4 regions of the Bradyrhizobium sp. BRP56 genome follow, and region 4 is predicted to be linked to each of the others. Evidence: predicted binding sites of a transcription regulator. Region 4 holds the regulator's gene; each other region holds the start of a gene.
The links. The regulator PhoB, encoded in region 4, activates phosphate uptake and scavenging genes when phosphate is short. The targets are predictions, from matches to a motif close to TGTCATNNANCTGTCAT.

Region 1: I6F38_RS18940 (esterase-like activity of phytase family protein) is a predicted target of PhoB. The motif match lies at 4,317-4,333, and genes of this name have one in related genera.
Region 2: I6F38_RS09595 (UDP-2,3-diacylglucosamine diphosphatase) is a predicted target of PhoB. The motif match lies at 2,731-2,747, and genes of this name have one in related genera.
Region 3: I6F38_RS31345 (alkaline phosphatase D family protein) is a predicted target of PhoB. The motif match lies at 1,919-1,935, and genes of this name have one in related genera.

The regions. Positions count from the first base shown of each region.
Region 1 covers NZ_JADYVV010000025.1:39,653-45,002, forward strand. The annotation lists gene I6F38_RS18930 (mucoidy inhibitor MuiA family protein) at 1-1,537, shown strand, start outside; partial or broken gene I6F38_RS44005 (enoyl-CoA hydratase/isomerase family protein) at 1,707-2,063, shown strand; gene I6F38_RS44010 (enoyl-CoA hydratase-related protein) at 2,131-2,541, shown strand; gene I6F38_RS18940 (esterase-like activity of phytase family protein) at 2,917-4,269, opposite strand; gene I6F38_RS18945 (heme ABC transporter ATP-binding protein) at 4,378-5,181, opposite strand; gene I6F38_RS18950 (iron chelate uptake ABC transporter family permease subunit) at 5,178-5,350, opposite strand, start outside.
Region 2 covers NZ_JADYVV010000010.1:55,021-60,370, reverse strand. The annotation lists gene I6F38_RS09605 (threonine/serine dehydratase) at 1-750, opposite strand, end outside; gene I6F38_RS09600 (glycosyltransferase family 1 protein) at 807-1,898, opposite strand; gene I6F38_RS09595 (UDP-2,3-diacylglucosamine diphosphatase) at 1,895-2,707, opposite strand; gene thiD (bifunctional hydroxymethylpyrimidine kinase/phosphomethylpyrimidine kinase) at 3,047-3,844, opposite strand; gene I6F38_RS09585 (Lrp/AsnC ligand binding domain-containing protein) at 4,039-4,284, shown strand; gene I6F38_RS09580 (cytochrome c) at 4,407-5,342, opposite strand.
Region 3 covers NZ_JADYVV010000056.1:13,530-18,879, reverse strand. The annotation lists gene I6F38_RS31350 (N-acetylmuramoyl-L-alanine amidase) at 1-81, opposite strand, end outside; gene I6F38_RS31345 (alkaline phosphatase D family protein) at 293-1,855, opposite strand; gene I6F38_RS31340 (TAXI family TRAP transporter solute-binding subunit) at 2,037-3,440, opposite strand; gene I6F38_RS31335 (4a-hydroxytetrahydrobiopterin dehydratase) at 3,653-3,958, shown strand; gene I6F38_RS31330 (YkvA family protein) at 4,050-4,427, shown strand; gene I6F38_RS31325 (NADPH:quinone oxidoreductase family protein) at 4,783-5,350, opposite strand, start outside.
Region 4 covers NZ_JADYVV010000064.1:48,482-53,831, forward strand. The annotation lists gene pstB (phosphate ABC transporter ATP-binding protein PstB) at 1-474, shown strand, start outside; gene phoU (phosphate signaling complex protein PhoU) at 581-1,297, shown strand; gene phoB (phosphate regulon transcriptional regulator PhoB) at 1,443-2,153, shown strand; gene I6F38_RS33595 (GcrA family cell cycle regulator) at 2,347-2,859, opposite strand; gene I6F38_RS33600 (aspartate aminotransferase family protein) at 3,348-4,556, shown strand; gene argF (ornithine carbamoyltransferase) at 4,556-5,350, shown strand, end outside.

The sequences.
Region 1 (5,350 bases), on a different contig from region 4:
CGTCACCCGCGTCATCACGCTGGATCTGCCTGCAGGCGATAACACCCTCATCGCTAGGGATTTCCCGATCGGGCTCGATCCGTCCTCGCTGCGGGTCGAAGGCGAGGGCGGAGCGAAGCTCACGATAGGCGCGATCGACACCAAGCTGCCGGGGCCGCTGCTGCCGCAAAATCTCTCCGAGATCGACAAGCGCATCGAGGCGCTTGACGATCAGCGCGCCGATTTGCAGGGACTGATCAGCGCGGCCGAGGCGCGGCGCAAATTTGCCGAGCGGTTTGCCGAGGCGTCACCCGCGGGCCTCGGCGAAAAGGGCGAGGCGCGTCCGCTCAGCGAGTGGCGCGCGGCGTTTTCGGCGGTGGCCGACGAGGTCGCAACCGCCGACAGCGCGATCCGTGACGCCGAGCGCAAGATCCGCGTGATCGACCGCGATCTTGCGCAGCTCGCAGCCGATCGCACCAGCAAGCCGCCGAGCAAGGTCGAGGTGCGGATCGATGTCGCCTCGCAAGCGGCGACCAAGGCGACCTTGCGGGTCACCTATGCGGTTCCCAACGCGCGCTGGACGGCGCTCTATGACGCCCGGCTCGACACCGGCGCCAAAGACCGCAAGCCCGCGATCGAACTGGTGCGCCGCGCCGAGATCACCCAGTCGACCGGCGAGGACTGGTCGAACGTGGCGCTCGTCGTCTCCACCGTGCGGGTCGCGCGCGGCGGCAATGCGCCCGACCTCCGCTCGCTGATCGTGCAATATCCGCAGCCCCCGCGGCCGCTGGCGAAGCTTTCGGGAGAGGCCAGCATGCGGGCGCGCGAGGCGCTGGCACCCGCGCCGGCCGCCGACGCGGTTCAGCAATTCCGCTTTGGTGGGGGACGCATGGACGAACTGGAAGCCACCGCCGAGGTCGGCGCCTTCCAGGCCACCTTCAAGATTCCCGGCCGCGTCAGCGTTGCCGCCAATGAGGGCGCGAAGAGCCTGCGCATCTCGACGGCGACCATCACCCCCGATCTCGCGGTTCGCGCCGTTCCTGTGATCGACCCGACCGCGTTCCTGGAAGCGAGCTTCGTGCAGGCCGACGATGCGCCGTTGCTGCCGGGGCAAATCTCGATCTACCGCGACGGTATCTTTGTCGGCCGCAGCCGGATGGCCACGGCCGCCAAGGACGAGACCGTGCGGCTCGGCTTCGGCGCCGACGACAAGGTCAAGATCGAACGCACGGTGGTGAAGCGCAACGAGGGCTCCGCCGGCCTGATCGTGACCACGTCGAAGACCGACGAGCGCGCCTTCAAGACCACGGTGCGCAACGGCCACGACTTCCCGATCAAGGTCGCGGTCCAGGATCAGCTCCCGGTCAGCGAGAACGACGATATCGTGGTCGAGATGCTGCCGTCGTCGACGCCGGCGACGACGACCAATCTGCGCGACAGGCGCGGCGTGCTGGAATGGGCGTTCGAGGCCAAGGCCGGCGAAGTCCGTGACATCAATTTCGCCTGGCGGATGCGCTGGCCCAAGGACAAGGGCGTCGTGATGGTGCCGGCGGGCTAGAGCCCGTGCCGGGGCTCTAGCGTTGTTGCTTGACGCGTTCTCTTCACGCGAACCGGAACCCACTTCGCTTGAAAACGCTATGAGGACCTGCGTCATCTGCCGATGACAACCCTGCCGATCTCGGGCATCACTTTGCCAAAGGCAACAAAGCCTGAGATCGGGAGGATCCATGAGCTACCAGCACATCATCGTCGATGATCCGCGTCCGCGCGTCCGCCGCATCACGCTGAACCGCCCCGAGAAGCGCAACGCGCTGAACAATCGCCTGCGCGGCGAGATCTTCGAGGTGCTGGAGCAGGCCGACCGCGATCCCGAAATTTCGATCTCGATCCTGCGCGGCGCCGGACCCTGCTTCTCGGCGGGCTACGATCTCTCCGCCGACAATCGCGTCGACCAGCCCTATCACTCGGCATCCGGGCCCGGCCAATGGTCGCGCCATGTCGTCGAGGGCTGGTTCTCGATCTGGGATCTCGCAAAGCCCGTGATCGCGCAGGTGCACGGCTACTGCCTCGCCGGCGGCACCGAGCTCGCGACCGCCTGCGACGTGGTCTATGTCGCCGACGACGCCCAGATCGGCTATCCCGGTGCGGCTGATGAGCCCGCCCGACATGCAGTATCACCCGTGGCTGGTCGGCATGCGCCGCGCCATGGAATTGATGCTGACGGGCGACGCGATGTCCGGCCGCGAGGCCGCCGAATGGGGCTATGCGACCCGGTCGTTTCCGCTCGCCGAACTGGAGGCGAAGACGCTGGATTTCGCCGAGCGCGCGGCCAAGGTGCCGATCGAGCTGCAGCAGCTCAACAAGCGTAGCGTCCACCGCGCGATGGAAATCATGGGCGCCCGCGCCGCGATGCGGGCCGGCACCGAGATCCAGGCGCTGGCCTTCACGACCGAGGCCAGCAAGGCCTACATGGCGGGCTTCCGCCGCGACGGCGGCAGCGTGAAGGCCCAGCTCGACCAGCGCGACACGACGTTCGGAGATTACCGGACGAAGAGGGAGTGACGATCACGCAAGCCGCGCGTTGAGCTGTATCGCCGTCACCTGAGGAGGCCGCAGAGCGGCCGTCTCGAAGGGCGGCGGCCCGGCTGTCTCCGCGCGGCTGCATCGGGGGCCGCGCATCCTTCGAGGCTCACCCAGCGGCGCAATTGCGCCGCAAGGCTCGCACCTCCAGCGACAAAGGCGAAGCCTTTGCGCGGGGAGGACGGAATGGCTGTCGTGCCGGGATGAGCATCACGCTATCCGCATATTCGCTGTCATGCCCCGCCTTGAGCGGGACATCCAGTACGCCGCGGCTTGTCCACCAAATTCGGACGTCAATACTGGGTCGCCCGGCCGAGCCGGGCGACGACACTGGTGTGATCGGCGAAAGCAGCCCCTTCACTTCGCCTTCAGGAAGTCGCCGACCTCGAGCAGCACGAACTCGTCGTCATCGGCCTTGTTCGGGTCGCGGCTCGAGGAGAACGGCAGGTTGTTGTCGTTGCCGACGATGATGTGGGTCTCGTCGACCCGGTCGACATTCTCGATGGTGAAGAACGGGAAGGTGTAGACGCCGTCGTTGAGCGGCTTGCGCGCCTTTTTGTTGGGATCGCGGATCTTCATCAGGTCGATATAGGCGATCTTGCGCACGGGCTTGCCGACATTGGCGTCGGACAGCTCGATCTTGTAGACGCGCTTGAACTTGGCAAGGTCAGGGAAACAGTTCTCGCCGCGCTGGCCTTGCGGGCAGGCTTTGTCGGCGGTGCCTTCGCCATTGTCGCGTTCGATCACGAGGCCCTGGGCCGGATCGATCATGTTGAAGTCGCCGATCGCATTGCCGTTCTGCTCGAACACATACTGCCAGTGGCGCCCGGTGAACTTCTCCGCCGCGACGTCGAATTCCAGGATGCGCGAGGCTTCCTTGCCGTCGACCTTCTCCCAATCCTTCTTGTCGGCATCCCACAGCGGTCCTTCGAGCAGGCCGTAGAGGAACTTGCCGTCCTTGGAGGAAGCAAAACCTTCATAGCCCTTGGAGCGGCGCAGGTTGACGTTGGTGTAGCTGGCGCCGGGCGCGCCGGGCGACTGCACCGCCCAGTGATCCGGCGAGCGCACCGGCTTGCCGTCGGCGACGGTCTCGAACACGGCGAGGATCTTGCCGGTCTTGTCGGCCTTGAGGATGTAGGGCCCGAACTCGTCGCCGATCCAGAAAATGTCGTTGATGATCTGGAAGCCCTCGGTGTCGAAGTCGGCACCGGTGAGGTAGCGCTTGGCGGTGTCCTCGTGCACGATGCGGAACGGCACCTTCCTGTCGGGATCGTGCAGGAACACGGTCTCCTGACGCTCGATCTTGCCGCTCGCCCAATCGATCTTGTGCCGGTTCAGGTACAGCATCGAGTCCGCCGAGTTGTAGCGCGAGCCCATGCCGTTGTCGGTGATCACCCAGAACGAGCCGTCGGGCATCACCTTGATGCCGGAATGGCCCTGCAGCGGCTGGCCCTTGAACGGCAGCGACACGCTGGTCGGCCGCCCGTACGATTTGCCCATCACGGTGCCGATGGCGTCGACGCGCCTGCCGGTGGTGTATTTGCCCGAGGTCTTCAGATCATCAGGGGCGTCGGCGGGCGCGTCGATGAAGCTCTCCGCCGGCATCACGGCATGTCCCGCCAGCGTCGCCGGGAATTCGCCCTCACCCTGCGCGAACGCCGAAGTGGCGAGCAGGATCGAGGCGACGGAGCAGAGCAGGGGCAGGCGCATGGTTGATCTCCCAAAGGATAAACGATGCGGTGTTCTCCGAGCCGCCTGTTACAGCCGGCTGACAGTTTTGTGAACCGCGGATGTTGCGGCGGGATAAGGCTTGCGGCGTTACGTCGCCTTGCCGGCCGGCCGCATCGTCTGCGGTAGCAGGAACGGCACGCCACCTCCGGTGTAATCGATCGCAGCGTCGATCTCGAAGATATCGCGCAGCGTCTCGGTCTTCATCGCCGCCGTGCGGTCGCCGTCGACGGCAAGCCGGCCGCGGTGCAGCAGCAGGACGCGGTCGGCGAACCGCATCGCGAGGTTGAGGTCGTGCAGGATCGCGATCACGGCGGTGCCGCGCGCGGCACGCCGCCTCGCCGTTTCGACCAGGTCGATCTGGTGCCGCAGATCGAGGCTCGAGGTCGGCTCGTCCAGTAGCAGCAGTCCGGGTCCGTGCAGCGCTTCGCCGCAGGCGAGCTGCACCAGCACGCGGGCGAAATGCGCCCGCTGCTGCTCGCCGCCCGACAGCGTCGGCAATTGCCTGAAACGGAAACGCGCGAGCCCGACCTCGTCGAGCGCCGCCTCGACCAGCGCCCGCGCCACGGCACGCGGGCTTTCGCCGGCGCCCATGCTGACGATTTCCTCGACGGTGAACGGGAAGGTGACGTTGACGTGCTGCGACAGCATCGCGCGGTGCTGCGCCAGCGCGCGTGGTCCGTAAGTTTGCAGGTCGCGCTGCCGCAGCCTGATCGTCCCGCGTGACGGACGCAGGTCGCCCGACAGCATCCGCAGCAGGGTCGATTTGCCGGCGCCGTTGGGACCGACGATCGCGACCATCTCGCCGGCACCGATCTGCAGCGACACCGCGTTGACCAGCGTCGTGCCGCTGACCGTCATCGATACCGACTGCGCTTCGAGCAGGGCCGTCATAGCGACACCAGTCCGCGCTGCCGCAGCAGCATGGCGAGGAAGAACGGCGCGCCGATCGCCGCCGTCAGGATGCCGATCGGCATTTCCGCGGGTGCCACGATGGTGCGCGCCACGGTGTCGGCGCCGACCAGGAGGATGGCGCCGAGCAGCGCGGAGGCCGGCAGCAGCA
Region 2 (5,350 bases), on a different contig from region 4:
GCCCGGCATCATCGCCATCAGCGCATCGCAGATGGTCCGCGCCGCGACTGGATGCGCCTCGCGATGCCCGACCTTGAGCGACAGAGCGTGATCGTCATAGCCCGCGGGCTCGGCGACGATCACCTGGGCCTGCGGATATTTCGCCTTCACCGCGGTTGCGACGCCGGCGATCAATCCGCCGCCCGAAGCCGGCGCGACCACGATGTCGGGCGTCAGCCCGAGCGCAGCCATGTCTTCGGCGATCTCGCGGCCGGCGGTGCCCTGGCCCGCGATCACGAAGGGATCGTCGTAGGGGCGCACCAAGGTCGCGCCGCGCTTGCCGGCAATGCCGTTGGCGATCGCCTCGCGGTCGTCGCGATCGCGGTCGTAGAGCACGACTTCGGCGCCATAGGATTTGGTGCGCTCGCGCTTGGTGATCGGCGAGTCCGCAGGCATCACGATGGTCGCCTGCATGTTGAGGATCTTGGCCGCCGCGGCGACGCCCTGGGCGTGGTTGCCCGAGGAGAACGCGACGACGCCGCCGCTCCGCTTGTCCTGCGGGATCGAGGCGAGCTTGTTGAAGGCGCCGCGAAACTTGAACGATCCGGTCCGCTGCAGCATTTCGGGCTTGAGGAAAACCTGGCTGCCGACGCGTTCGTTGAGAACGGGGAAGGTCAGGAGCGGCGTGCGCACCGCGAACGGCGCAACCACCCTTGCGGCAGCATCGATGTCCGCGGCAGCGACGGGTGGATTGAGAACGGTGTCCGTCATTCGCGATTTGTATCGCGGCGACGGGCTGGCGGGCAAGACGCTTTAGCGTGACCTGACTAGCGTGAGTTCGGCTGAGGTGCCGGCAGGACGGCGAAATGGTGCTCTTCGGCACCGAATTCGAACGCCTCCCCCTCGCCATCCGGCGGCGCGGGACGGACGTTCATGCAACGGTCGATGAACACCCGGGCCGACGCCTGCCAGGTGTGGAGCGCGGCAAAATCGACGCAGGCCTGCCGCGGGATGCTGAGCGCCTCGAGGCAGGCATGGCGCAGATCCTCGTCGAGCACACCGACCGGCGCCGCGCCGATCACGTCGCGGGGACCGGTGACCGGAAAAGCGGCAACCGGCAGGCCGCTCGCCAACGCTTCAAGCAGCACCAGACCGAACGTATCGGTCCGGCTCGGGAAAACGAACACATCGGCCGCGGCGTAGATCTCAGCCAATTCTTCCCCATGGCGGGCGCCGAGGAACACGGCGTCCGGATATTTCCGCTCCAGCGCCGCCCGCGCCGGGCCGTCGCCGACCACGACCTTGGTTCCCGGCAAATCGAGCTCGAGGAAGGCCTCCAGATTCTTCTCCACCGCCACCCGGCCGACGCTGAGATAGACCGGCTGCGGCAGGCAGAGATCGACGTCGCGCGGATGGAACAGCGCGGTATCGACGCCGCGCGACCACAGCACCACGTTGCGGAAGCCGCGCTGGCGCAACTCGGCTGCCAGCGCCGGGGTCGCCGCCATCACCGCCCGGCTCGGCCTGTGGAACCAGCGCAGCGCGCGCCACACCCAGGCTTCCGGGACCGGCGTCCGCGCCGAGACGTATTCGGGGAAGCGGGTATGGAAGCTCGTCGTGAACGGCAGGCCGCGCTTGCGGCAATAGCGGCGCACCGCAAGCCCGATCGGGCCCTCGGTCGCGATATGGATGCTGTCGGGCCTCGCCGCCTCGATCAGACTTGCGACCTTGGCCCGGTACGGCAGCGCCAGCCGGAGATCGCGATAGCTCGGCATCGCGAAGGTGCGGAACTCGTCCGGCGTCAGGAAGCTCACCTCGACGCCGAGCGATTTCGCCGCCTGTGCCATCATGGTCAGCGTGCGGACAACCCCGTTGACCTGGGGATGCCACGCATCGGTCGCGACCAGGATATGCGTCATGCAGCGCGTGCCGTCACTCGCGGAGCTGGCGCGATCCGGCGCACCGGGTCGGTCCAGCTGATGATCTCGAAATGGCCGTCCTCGTGCTCGGCGAGCGCGGTGCAGCTCTCCACCCAGTCGCCGCAATTCATGTAGCGGATGCCGTGCTCGTCATGAATCGTCGCGTAGTGGATGTGGCCGCAGATCACGCCGTCGCAGCCGTGGCGCCGCGCCTCGCCGGCAAGCGTCGCCTCGAACGCGCCGATATAGTTCACCGCCTTCTTGACCTTCAGCTTGGCCCATTGCGACAGCGACCAGTACGGCACGCCGAACATCTTGCGGAAGAAGTTGACGAAGCGATTCATCTGGATCGCGAAGTCGTAGGCCTTGTCGCCGAGATGGGCGAGCCAGCGCGCGTTCTGCACCACGAGGTCGAAGATGTCGCCGTGGATCACGAGGTAGCGCTTGCCGTCGGCACCGGTGTGAACGGTGTTCTCCACCACGTCGATGCCGCCGAAATGCGTGCCGTAATATTTGCGCAGGAACTCGTCGTGGTTGCCCGGGACGTAGATCACCTTGGCGCCCTTGCGCGCCTTGCGCAGCATCTTCTGCACGAAATCGTTATGGGTCTGCGGCCAGTACCAGTTCGACTTCAGCGCCCAGCCGTCGACGATATCACCAACGAGGTAGATCGTGTCGGCATCGTGAGAGCGGAGGAAGTCCAGCAGGCGGTCGGCTTGCGAACCGCGGGCTCCGAGATGGACATCGGAGATAAACAAAGTGCGAAAGTGCCGCTCTGGACTTTCTTCACTCAAGGAGTCACTTCCCATGCCTGTGCACCTAACAGATTCCTGTGACAAGGCGATGACGATCCCCGTGACCCAAAGCCCCACAAACAGTTAACGAGAATCAGCAGTACGCCCCTGCCCTGCGGATAACAGCAGCGTGCGACAATCTGGCGACATCGGCGGTCGCGGCTGTGTGGAAGAGGCGTTGTGTTGGCTGCGTAACGCGATGGAACGACCCGCGCGGTGCGTAGCCCGGATGGAGCGAAGCGCAATCCGGGTTCTGCGTCCGCGGATGATCTGTTCCCGGATTTCGCGGAGCCTGTCATCGGGCGCGCGTTCGCGCGACCCGTTGGCTCCATCCGGGCTACGCAGCTCCGGGCTTCAGTAATATTTGTGAAAGTGATGCACCGGCCCGTGGCCGTGGCCGACGGCAAAACGATCGGCAGCGGCGATTGCTTCGGTGATCCAGGCCTTGGCGTTGCGCACGGAGGTCTCCATGCTCTCGCCCTTCGCGAGCCCTGCTGCGATTGCCGAGGACAGCGAGCAGCCGGTGCCATGCGTATTGGCGGTCGCAATGCGCGGCGCAGCCAGCGCGATGCTGCGCTCGGCGTCGATCAGATAGTCGATGCTGTCGGCGCCGTGGCCGTGGCCGCCCTTGACCAGCACCGCGCGACAGCCCATCGCCAGCAATCGCTTGCCTTGTCGCTCGACGTCGGCCTCGCTCTCGGCAACCGGTTCGTTGAGCAGCGCCGCCGCTTCCGGCAGGTTCGGCGTGATCAGCGAGGCCAGCGGAAACAGCAGGGTCTTCAGCGCATCGACCGCCTCGACGGCAAGCAGCCGATCGCCCGAGGTCGCGACCATCACCGGATCGAGCACGACATGGCGCGGCGCCCAGCGCATCAGCCCGTCGGCGATCGCCGCGATCGTCTCGGCCTGTGCCACCATGCCGATCTTGACCGCGCCGACCGCGAGGTCGGAGAACACCGCATCGATCTGGGCGGTGACGAATGACGCAGGCACCGGATGGATGCCGCTGACCCCCGTGGTGTTCTGCGCAGTCAGCGCCGTGATCGCGGAGGCGCCATACACCCCGAGCGCGGCAAAGCTCTTGAGGTCGGCCTGGATGCCCGCCCCGCCCGAGGAATCCGAGCCGGCAATGGTGAGCGCGACCGGCGTCATCTTGCAGCACCGGCGGTTGATACGAATGCGACCATCGCGAACAAGACCATGGCCTGTCCTAGCCCGGCCGCGGATCGACGGCAAGTTCGCCTGACTTTACCGCGAGTTGGCCTCGCCTTGCCCCCTTGCCTCGCCCCTTGCCTTGGCCGCCCGTTTTGGGCCTATAGTCGCGGAAATCCCCGGAGACGACTTTGATGGTTCCTTTCTTCGTCCAGATCAAATGCAAGCTCGGCCAGTCCTACACCGTCGCCAACGCGCTGGCGGAGGCCGAGATTGCGTCCGAGATCTATTCCACCGCGGGCAATTACGACCTTCTGGTCAAGTTCTACGTCGACCACGACACCGACATCGGCCATTTCATCAACGAGAAGGTTCAGGTGATCCCGGGCATCCAGGACACCCTCACCATCATCACCTTCAAGGCGTTCGGCGCGAAGTAGGACGCGTCCACGAGAGCATGATGAGATTGAGTCGAGCTTGAACGGCGTCGAAAGTTCACCTCGCCTTTGGGAGAGGTGAACCGAAACCGCGGCGAGCCGGTTCAACCAAAGCTCATCCTGCTTTACGACTCCTTCTCCTTCTCTTTCTTCACCGGCTTCGGCGGTCCCTCGACCGGCGGCAGCGACTTGATGTACTCGGCGATCGCGTCGCGGTCGGACGACGACAGTTGCGAGGTGTTGCGGATCACGCGCACCATCGACCCACCGGCGGAGTCTCCGTCCGGCGTCTGGCCGCTCTCGAGGAAATAGGCGATATCCTTCACACTCCAGTCCGAGATCCCCCTCGGCGTGATGTTGGGCACCCAGCCTTCGCCGTCCGGATTCGGACCACCGGCGAAGCGCTGCGCGGTGACGATGCCGCCGAGGACATTGCGCGGGCTGTGGCACTCGGCGCAGTGGCCGAAGCTGTTGACGAGATAGGCGCCGCGATACCAATGCGCGGAGCGGCTTGCATCCGCGATGAACGGCTTGCCGTTCATGAACAGCAACTTCCAGACGCCGACATTGCGCCTGATGTTGAAGAGAAACGGCAAATCGTGGTCGCGCACCTTGCCGGCGACCGGCGGCAAGGTCTTCAGATAGGCGAACAGGTCGCGCACATCGCTGACCTTGGCGTGCTGATAGGACGGGTACGGAAACGCCGGGAAATAGTGCGCACCCGATGGCGAGGTGCCCTTCATGACCGCCGTGACGAAATCGGCCTCGCTCCAGCGGCCGATGCCGTCGTTCGGGTCGGGCGAGATGTTCGGCGCATAGAAGGTGCCGAATGGCGAGGGGATCGCGAGCCCACCGCCGAGCCGTGTGCGGTCGTCCTGCTTCGGCACGGCATGGCAGGAGGAACATCCCCCGGCATTGAACGTTGTGAGGCCATTGGCCAGGTCAGGCTGATAGGCAGGCAGCGCGTCGGCGGCGACGGTCGCGGGGATCGTCAGCCACCAGAACACGCCAAAGCCGATTACGCCGGCCAGAATCGCCAGGAGGAAAATTCGTCGCAGCATTCACCAAT
Region 3 (5,350 bases), on a different contig from region 4:
GCTCTTGAAGAGATCGGGCAGCCAGCCGGCATCGCTGACTTCGATCGGCAGCAGCGCGAACACTGCGATCGCGACAACCAACAAGCGGCGAGGCCGAAACCTCGCAACGCTACCACCGAGCACGCGAAAGAATTCGCAGCGCCTCATGCTCCGCCCCTCCGGGCCCCCAGCATAACGGCTCTGACATCGGTACCGGAAGATGCCGGGGAGGTCCATCCCCGGCAATCGCGTTGCCGCGCCTTGGCAAGGCCGTCAAGACGAAGAGTCCGGTTCCGTCGTGGCTGTGATCGAACTAGACCGGCTTGGGATCGAGGGTGATCGCCCACAGCTCGGCGTCGACGCGGTCGCGCAGGCTCACCGTCATCTGCCCGCTCTTGCCGTCGATCCTGACGTGGCCGAAGAACTGCATGCCCGCCGACGGCGGCAGGTTCTGGTTGCCTTCGCCCGGCGCCTTGATGAACTTCACCTCGGGGCCGAAGGTGTTGTCGAGCTCGTTCGGACCGAACGTGCCGGCATGCAGCGGGCCGGAGACGAATTCCCAGAACGGATCGAACTCCTGGAACTGGGCCTTGTTCGGGTTGTAGTAGTGCGCGGCGGCGTAATGCACGTCGGCGGTCAGCCACACCGTGTTGACGATTCCCGCGGTCTTGATGAAACGCAGGATGTCAGCGATCTCGAGCTCGCGGCCGCGCGCCGGGCCATCGCCCTGCGCAAAGGCTTCCGAGCCCTTCTTGTTGGCGGCGTCGTCATAGACGATCAGCGAGAGCGGCATGTCGGAGGCGATCACCTTCCAGGTGGCGCGCGAGTTGAGCAGCGCGCGCTTCAGCCAGGCCATCTGGTCCGGGCCGATGAAATAGGCGTCGGGGCCGTACTGCTCCTGCAGGTTCAGGCCGTTGGGGCCGCGATAGCTGCGCTCATCGAGCATGAAGACGTCGAGATGCGGACCGTAGCTCAGCGTGCGATAGACGCGGCCCGGCTCGACGATGCTCTCGCGCATCGGATACATCTCGTGGAAGGCCTTTGCCGCGCGCGCCGCGAGCACGGTGATGTCGCGCTCCTTGTAGACCGCCGGCAGCTGCTTCGACGGCGACCAATTGTTGGTCACCTCGTGATCGTCCCACTGCACGAAGATCGGCACCTCGGCATTGAAGGCGCGGACGTTGTTGTCGAGGAAGTTATACTTGTGGGCGGCCCGGTATTCGTCGAGCGTCTCGGCGACCTTGGCCTTCTCGGGGATCGTGACGTTCTTCCAGACCTTGCCGTGGGGAAGCTTCACCTCGGACGGGATCACGCCGTCGGCGTAGATCGTGTCGCCGGAGTGCAGAAGGAAATCCGGAGCGTGCTTCTTCATCGCGGCGAAGGTGATCATGCCGCCGTCGTCGGGATTGATGCCCCAGCCCTGGCCGGCGACGTCGCCGCCCCACACGAAGGAGACGTCGCGGCGATCGCTCGGCGCGGTGCGGAAGCGTCCGACCACCGGCTCGCCGACGACGTCGATATGGGCGAGGTCGCGGAAGCGGACGCGATAGAAGATGTCCTGGCCGGAGGGCAGGTTCTCCAGCAGCATCTTGGCGGTGAAGTCGCTCTCGGGCAGCGCCGTGATCGGCGGCAGCGTATGGGCGTCCTTGAACGATTCAGCGGTCGCGACCTCGACCATCATCTGCGACGGCCGGTCCGCACGCGCCCACACCACGCCGCCGTCGACGCCGACATCGCCGGACTGCACGCCATGGGTGATCACGGGACGGTCGGCGGCGCGCGACAGATAGGGCATCGCAATCACGCCGGCGCCGGCCGCAGCCGCCGTGGAGAGAAAGCGTCGGCGGGTGAGATTTCGCGAGAACCGGATCGTCATGGGGAGCCTCCTCAGGTCACAGCGACAATGCGCCGCAGGCGCGCCAAGACCTAGAAAAATTCCATGACGGAGAGATTACAGCGGCGGGAGTGCGGGACGTAAGGGAAGCACATCTGTCAGGCTCCCTCTCCCGAGTGCGGGGGAGGCAAGGGGAGTTTGCGGATAAAGATTGGCGGCGCCCCTACGCCGTGCCCGCCGCCCTGAACTGCGTCGCAGCCCGTTGCAAATTCTGCGGCATGCTGAACAACAGCGCCTTGCGGTCGGCGACGGCGTTATGAAGCTGCTCGAGCGCGATGTTGAACGCGGTCAGCGTGCCTTCCTCGATGGCGCCGTGCTCGAAGCAGTCCAGCGTGTGGCGCAGGATGTCGTCGGCCTCCGCCTGCATCTGGTCGAGTTCCTCGATCGAATCGCTTTGCCGTGCGGTCTTCAGCATCTCCAGCAGGCGTTCGCGCTGCGAGGTGTTGGTGTTGCGCTCGTCCTGCTTGAGATAGCCGGCGAACCACGCACCGGCCGAACCCATCGCCGAGAACGCCATCAGGCTCCACCAGATGTAGTCGCTGTAGCGGTCGAGGAAGGTTTTTTCCTCGCCGTCGACAAACGCCGCGGCGCCCGGATGCACCGGAATGGTGGCATCCTTGTCGGTGTCCGGCGTCTCGATCTTGGCGGCGAGCGGGAAATCGGTCTTGAGCGACTGCCGGATCGCGAACAATTGCCGCGTGAATGCAGCGACCGTCGAGTCCGACAGGCCCTTCCGCGCAACGATGTGGTGCGAGAAGCTAATCGTCTTCACCTCATCATCGGGCCGGTCGGCGGAGCCGAGCGAGCCGGCGGGGATTTCCGCGGCCTCATAGGCCGGATGGTTCTGCGCGATCGCCTCGGAGGCGTCGATCGCAAGGAAGCTGGGCTCGCCGCCGTCGCGGACCGACGCCGTGATCGCATCGATCGTGATCTTGCTGTTGGCCGGGCCGACGGCGAGATAGGCGTCGGCCTTGAGATTCTTGATCGCTTCCGCCGCCTCATTCGCCGGGAATTGAACGATCTCGACCTTCATCGGGTCGACGCCGTATTGCGTCAGGATCAGCTTCAGCAGATTGACATTGGCCGGGGTGCGGCCGACGACGCCGATCTTGCGGCCGGCGAGCTGCGCGATCTTGGTGATCCGCGCGGATTTCCGAACCTTGCCCTTGGCGGGCGGAACCCACATCACCACGACATTCTTGCGCAGGGTCGCGACCGCCTGGGCATTCTTCGGCACCTCGAGATCGCCGCGGATGATGGCGAGATCGGCCTTGCCGTCGGCCAGCGTCTGGGCGCTGGCAGTGGCGCCCTCGGTCTGCACCGGCCTCAGCTTGACCTGGGTGTTCTGCTGGTTGTTGAAGGCCTGCGCCAGCGCCTGCACGACCTTGACGTCATCGCTGTTGGCAGGACCGACCGCGATCCGCAGCGTCACCGGACGCACGGCGAAATAATAGCCGGCCAGCAACGTGCCGATGATGGCCAATGCGCCCGCGATCAAAACGAACATCAGCCGCCGCTTTGCCGAACGCAGCGGCTTGGGCGACATGCTGGCGGAGCCGTCTGTCATCGATCTCGCAAACAATCGTCGGGGCTCAATCTCGCAAAACTACCAACGCGCATACATCCTCTATGTGTAGCAAATTACTGAACGGACAGATGTTACAACTCCGTCATGGTTACCAGCGGCGATAGGACGCGATTTCGGCCTTAATTTGGGCGTGGATCCCATCCCGGAGGCCGGTTGTTAGGCTAAAGTCGGCGTCAAACGGGAGGGTTATCATGGTCGAACGGCTGTCAGCGGAGGCGAGGAAGGCCGCCCTTTGGGAACTGGCCGGCTGGTCGGAGGCGTCTGGCCGCGAGGCGATCGCCAAGACTTTCGTGTTCAAGGACTTCAATGAGGCCTTCGGGTTCATGGCCCGTGCCGCCCTGGTCGCCGAGAGGAGCGACCATCACCCCGAGTGGAAAAACGTCTACAAGACCGTCGAGGTGGTGCTGTCGACCCACGACGTCGGCGGGGTGACCAAGCGCGACATCGACCTCGCCAAGGCCATGAACGCGATCGCAAGGCAGCTTGGGGTCAGTTGACCCCGGCGCGTGGAACCTTGCGCGGGTCCGCCGATATCCCCAGATTCGCATCGTCCGCCGCCGAATTGGCGCGGCGTCGAGGAACCTTGCGATGACATCGAGCGAACACGGCGCGGGATTTGGGCCTGCCGATCGGCTGGCGCAGGATCCTGAGAGCGTGCGCCGCCGTTTCTGGATCAAGTTCAAGAAGGTGGTGGCGAGCCTGCCCTTCGCGGAGGACCTGCTGGCCGCCTATTACTGCGCCTTCGACCGGCAGACGCCGCGCCATGTGCAGGCGGCGCTGCTCGGGGCGATCGCCTATTTCATCCTGCCGTTCGATTTCGTGCCCGACATGCTGCCGATTCTCGGCTTCACCGATGACGCCGCAGTGCTCGCAACCGCGCTCCGCATGGTGGCAAGCCACATCACGTCGGAGCATCGCGATGCCGCTCGCGCCGCGCTGAAGCGCGGGGTGCCGGACGAGGAGTGAGATCTGCCTTCTCCTTCCCCCTGAAAGGGGGAAGGTCGGGATGGGGGTCAGCCACAGGCGACGCTGCAAGCCGGCAGATTTGATCCCCACCCGCTTTGCTCTCGCGAGCAAGGCGACCTCCCCTTTTCAAGGGAAGATTATGATGCATCCCGGATTTCGCTGCGCTCCATCCGGGCTACGAAACTTTCGATCCGTCATCCTGAGGAGCGCGAAGCGCGTCTCGAAGGATGTACGGCCACCAGCGGGGCCGTCGACCCTTCGAGACGCGCGCAAGAGCGCGCTCCTCAGGGTGACGGAGACGGTAGGGAGCGCCATGGTAATCTGTTCGGCTCCTTCCGGGCTGCGCAATCTCGGTTCAGCTTCCCGGGTGCAGGATCACCTTACCCATCGCTTTGCGGCCGGCGAGCACCTTCAGGGCTTCTGATGTCTGCGACAACGGGAAGGTGCGGTCGACATGCGAGGAGATCTTGCCTTCCGCGGTCCACTGCACGAGCTTCTCGAGGTTCTTGCGATTCTTGTCCGGATTCTGCCGCGCCCAGGCGCCCCAGAACACGCCGCGGATATCGCAGCCCTTCAGCAGCGCGAGGTTGAGCGGGATCTTCGGAATGTCGCCGGCGGCAAAGCCGATCACCAGGAAGCGGCCTTCCCATGCGGTCGAGCGCAGCGCGGCCTCGGCGTAGGAGCCGCCGACCGGATCGAACACGATGTCGGCGCCCTTGCCGTCGGTCAGCTTGCGCAGGCCTTCCTTGAGATCTTCCTTGCCATAGTTCAGCGTCAGCTCGGCGCCGTGCTGCTTGGCGAATGCCAGCTTCTCGTCCGACGAGGCGCAGGCAATCACCTTCAACCCCATCAGTTTGCCGAGCTCGCACGCAGCAAGGCCGGTGCCACCGGCGGCGCCTAACACCGCGAGCGTCTCGCCCGGC
Region 4 (5,350 bases):
ACGCCGTTCCCGATGACGATCTACGAGAACATCGCCTTCGGCATCCGCCTCTACGAGAAGATCTCGAAGTCCGAGATGGACGACCGGGTCGAGAAGGCGCTGCGCGGCGGCGCGCTGTGGAACGAGGTCAAGGACAAGCTGAACGCCTCCGGCCTGTCGCTCTCCGGCGGCCAGCAGCAGCGCCTGTGCATCGCGCGCACCGTGGCGGTGCGCCCCGAGGTGATCCTGTTCGACGAGCCGTGCTCGGCGCTCGACCCGATCTCGACCGCCAAGGTCGAGGAACTGATCCAGGAGCTCTCCGAGGACTACACGATCGCGATCGTCACCCACAACATGCAGCAGGCGGCGCGCGTCTCCGACAAGACCGCCTTCATGTATCTCGGCGAGCTGATCGAGTTCGACGACACCAACAAGATCTTTACCTCACCGAGCGATCGGCGCACCCAGGACTACATCACCGGCCGGTTCGGTTGACCGGCGCATGATCCGGAAAAGTGGAAACCGGTTTTCCGATCAGGTCATGCTAAAATTCAGGACACGAAGCCATGATCCCCGGGATCATGGTTGAGGGAGACAAGCGATGGCTTCTGAACATACCGCCAAGGCATTCGACAGCGACCTGCAGGAGTTGACCCGCCTGGTCGCCGAGATGGGCGGCCTGGTCGAACGAATGATTACCGAGTCGGTCGACGCGCTGATCCGTCGCGACGTCGCGCTCGGCAAGCGCGTGGTCGCCGCCGACATCGAGATCGACAATCTGCAGCGCAACATCGAAGAGCGCGCGGTGCTGACGATCGCGCGCCGCCAGCCGATGGCGATCGACCTGCGTGAGATCGTCAGCGCGATGCGCGTCGCCACCGATCTCGAGCGGATCGGCGACCTCGCCAAGAACATGGGCAAGCGCGTCGCGGCGCTGGAGAGCGATTTCCAGCCGCTGAAGTTGATCCGCGGCCTCGAGCACATGACCGACCTCGTACTGTCGCAGGTCAAGTCGGTGCTCGACGCCTACGCCGCGCACGACCTGCCGGCGGCGATGAACGTCTGGAAGGGCGACGAGGAGGTCGATGCGATCTGCACCTCGCTGTTCCGCGAACTGCTCACCTACATGATGGAAGATCCGCGCAACATCTCGTTCTGCATCCATCTGATGTTCTGCGCCAAGAACATCGAGCGGATCGGCGATCACGCCACCAATATCGCCGAGACCGTGTTCTACATGATCGAGGGCCAGCAGATCACCGACAAGCGCCCGAAGGGCGACATGACCACTTTTGCCACCACGGTGCCGGGCAACTGAGGCATGATCGGCAAGCGCGGAACCGGCAAGAGTGAAACTGGATGGTCCTCGCGACAACTCGCTTCCGCGGGGACTATGCTTGAGGAAGTAAGCGTTTCGGTTTGCGTCTGGGCAACGGATCACCACAGAGAAAGAACTTAGACCGATGAGCGCACGCATTCTGGTAGTCGAAGACGAGGAAGCGCTGACGACGCTGTTGCGCTACAATCTCGATGCGGAAGGCTACGATGTCGAGACGGTGGGGCGCGGCGACGATGCGGATACAAGGCTGAAGGAGCGCGTTCCCGACCTCGTGGTGCTGGACTGGATGCTGCCGGGCCTGTCCGGCATCGAACTGTGCCGCCGCCTGCGGGCGCGGCCCGAGACCAAGCAGCTTCCGATCATTATGCTGACCGCGCGCGGCGAGGAAAGCGAGCGCGTGCGCGGGCTTGCCACCGGCGCGGACGATTACATCGTCAAGCCGTTCTCGGTGCCGGAGCTGCTGGCGCGGGTGAAGGGCCTGTTGCGCCGCGCCAGCCCGGAGCGGCTTGCGACCGTGTTGACCTACGGCGACATCGAGCTCGACCGCGAGAAGCGCCGCGTGGCGCGCTCGGGCCGTCCGATCGATCTCGGGCCGACCGAGTATCGCCTGCTCGAATTCTTCCTCGAGCATCCCGGCCGCGTGTTCAGCCGCGAGCAACTGCTCGACAGCGTCTGGGGTCGCGACATCTACATCGATGAGCGCACCGTCGACGTGCATATCGGCCGCCTGCGCAAGCTGCTCAATCCGGGCCGCGAGCAGGATCCGATCCGCACCGTGCGCGGCGCCGGCTACGCGCTCGACGACCGCTTTGCCAAGGCCGAGCCGCAGCCGTAATGGGCGTTGGCTTAGCCCCGGCCCATCCAGCATCGTCATTGCGAGCGTAGCGAAGCAATCCATTTCACCGCAAACGCGGAACGATGGATTGCTTCGTCGCTAACGCTCCTCGCAATGACGGTGGAGGCCACAAAAAAAATCCCCGCTTTCGCGGGGATTTGTTTTTCAGGTCTTCCGTCGTTTTCCCGAGTGCTCACTTGATCTGCGGTTTCGCCGACGGCCGGCGGCGATCGGCGGCGGGCTGGTAGGCGACGCGCGAGTGATGCGCGCAATAGGGCAGGCCGGCGAGCGCCTTGCCGCCGCAGAAGAAGAATTCCGGGCTCGAGGGATCGCCGACCGGCCAGTGACAGGTGGCCTCGTTGAGCTCGAGCAGCGACAGCCGCTGGCTCATCGGCACCACATTGTCGTAGGAGATCGGATCGGGCTCCATCTCGACCTCGAAGGCATGCGCCAGCGCGGTGTTGCCGCGCGAGACCGGACGCGCCACCCGCATCATGTGCTGGGCCGGGCGAGCCTTGCGCTGCCGCGGCGCGGCCGTGGAGGGTGCCTTGGCGCGGCCGGAGAGGCCGAGCCGATGCACTTTGCCGATCACGGCGTTTCGCGTCACATTGCCAAGTTCCGCCGCGATCTGGCTGGCCGACAGGCCGGACTCCCAGAGTTTCTTCAGCTGCTCGACGCGATCGTCGGACCAGGTCAATACAGTCATCGCATTCTTCCCTTCGCGTAGCGCCGGCCAATCATTGGAGCGGCGCTGCGAGCCAATCTGGACAAATATCCCTGCGGCCAGAATCCCTTAGCCCTCGCCGGGCACGGTGTTGCGCCCGAACGTTTACGCGAGACACAAAGGCTACTTAGAGGGTCCAGTACCGCCGCACGAGATGTCGTACCCGACAGGCCAAACGCTACAATATGGCGTGACTCTGGCGCAAGAGTCCGCGGCCGTGCGTCCACATGTTCCCACACAGTTAAGCATCGCGATGAGGCTTTTCCACCGCACCGGAATGCTCCGGATTGCGCTCGTTTCGCATTGCAGGAAGGCCACTTCGTGACGATTGACACTTACCGACCGCAGCATAGAATGCCCGCCACGTGCCGCCCGCAAAGGCGGCCGTTTTGTTTTCCGAAGCTGGCCGTTGCTGCGCTGGCGTCAAGGCGCAGCGGCAATTGTCGGCTTAAAAACCGTCAGTGATCGCCATGACCAACGCTGCCACGTCGCATCTGCTCCCCGTCTTCGCCAGGGTCGATCTCGGCTTCGAGCGCGGCGAGGGCGCCTGGCTGATCGCAACCAACGGCGACCGCTATCTCGATTTCACCTCGGGCGTCGCGGTCAACGCGCTCGGGCACGCGCATCCGCATCTGGTCAAGGCGCTGCAGGAACAGGCGACCAAGCTCTGGCACATGTCGAACCTGTTCAAGAGCCCGGACGGCGAGGTGCTTGCCGCACGGCTGTGCGAGCAGAGCTTTGCCGACTTCGTGTTCTTCTGCAATTCCGGCGCGGAAGCGATGGAGGGCGTGATCAAGCTGGTCCGCCACTATCACTTCTCCAAGGGCCATGGCGAGCGCTACCGCATCATCACCTTCGAGGGCGCCTTCCACGGCCGCACGCTGGGTACGCTGGCGGCGACCGGCTCGGCGAAATATCTCGAGGGCTTTGGCCCGCCGATGGACGGCTTCGACCAGGTGCCGCATGGCGACATCGAGGCGGTGAAGAAGGCGATCGGTCCGCACACCGCCGGCATCCTGATCGAGCCGGTGCAGGGCGAGGGCGGCGTGCGCTCGGCGCCGCAGGCGTTCTTCAAGGCGCTGCGCGCGCTCTGCGACGAGCACGGCCTGCTACTCGCCTTCGACGAGGTGCAGACCGGCATGGGCCGCACCGGCGAGCTGTTCGCCTACAAGCGCACTGGCGTCACGCCGGACGTGATGTCGCTGGCCAAGGCGCTCGGCGGCGGTTTTCCGATCGGCGCGGTGCTGGCGACCGCCCAGGCTGCGGCCGGCATGGCGCCCGGCTCGCACGGCTCGACCTTCGGCGGCAATCCGCTCGCGGTCGCCGCCGCCAATGCCGTGCTCGACGTCATGCTGAAACCCGGCTTCTTCGAGTATGTGCAGAAGATGTCGCTGCTGCTCAAGCAGAAGCTCGCTTCCGTCGTCGACCGCTATCCCGGTGTGCTGTCGGAGGTGCGCGGCGAGGGGCTGTTGATCGGCGTCAAGGCCGTGGTGCCGTCGGGCGACCTGATCGCAGCGCTGCGCAACGAGAAGCTGCTCACCGTCGGCGCAGGCGACAATGTGGTGCGGTTCCTGGCGCCGCTGATCGTGACCGAGGCCGAGATCGACCAGTCGATCACCGCGCTCGAGCGCGCCTGCTCTGTGCTGTCGGCGGCGCAGCCGAAGAAGGCGGCTGGATAATGAGCAAGCCGGTCCGTCACTTCCTCGATATCAACGAGCTGCCGCTCGGCGAGCTGCGCAACATGCTGTCCGCCGGAGCCGCCATGAAGGCGAAGCTGAAGGCGCATGAGAAGGGCAGGAAGCCGCTCGAAGGCAAGACGCTGGCGATGATCTTCGAGCGCCCGTCGACCCGCACAAGGGTGTCGTTCGACGTCGGCATGCGCCAGCTCGGCGGCGAATCCATCATGCTGACCGGCGCCGAGATGCAGCTCGGCCGCGGCGAGACCATCGCTGACACCGCGCGCGTGTTGTCGCGCTATGTCGATGCGATCATGATCCGCATCCTCAATCATGACGCGCTGCTCGAGCTCGCGGCTCACGCCACCGTTCCCGTCATCAACGGCCTGACCCGGCGCTCGCACCCCTGCCAGGTGATGGCCGACCTCATGACCTATGAGGAAAACCGCGGCTCGATCGAGGGCAAGACCGTGGCCTGGACCGGCGACGACAACAACGTGCTGGCCTCCTGGGCACATGCCGCCGAGCGATTCAAGTTCCAGCTCAATGTCGCGACCCCGCCGGAGCTCTCGCCGAAAAAGCCGATGCGCGACTGGATCAAGGCGACCGGCGCGCCGATCATGCTCGGCACCGATCCGGAAGCCGCCGTGCGCGGCGCCGACTGCGTCGTCACCGACACCTGGGTGTCGATGGGCGACAAGGAGGGTGAGCACCGCCACAACGTGCTGCGGCCCTATCAGGTCAATGCCAAGCTGATGTCGCTCGCCAAGCCGGACGCACTGTTCATGCACTGCCTG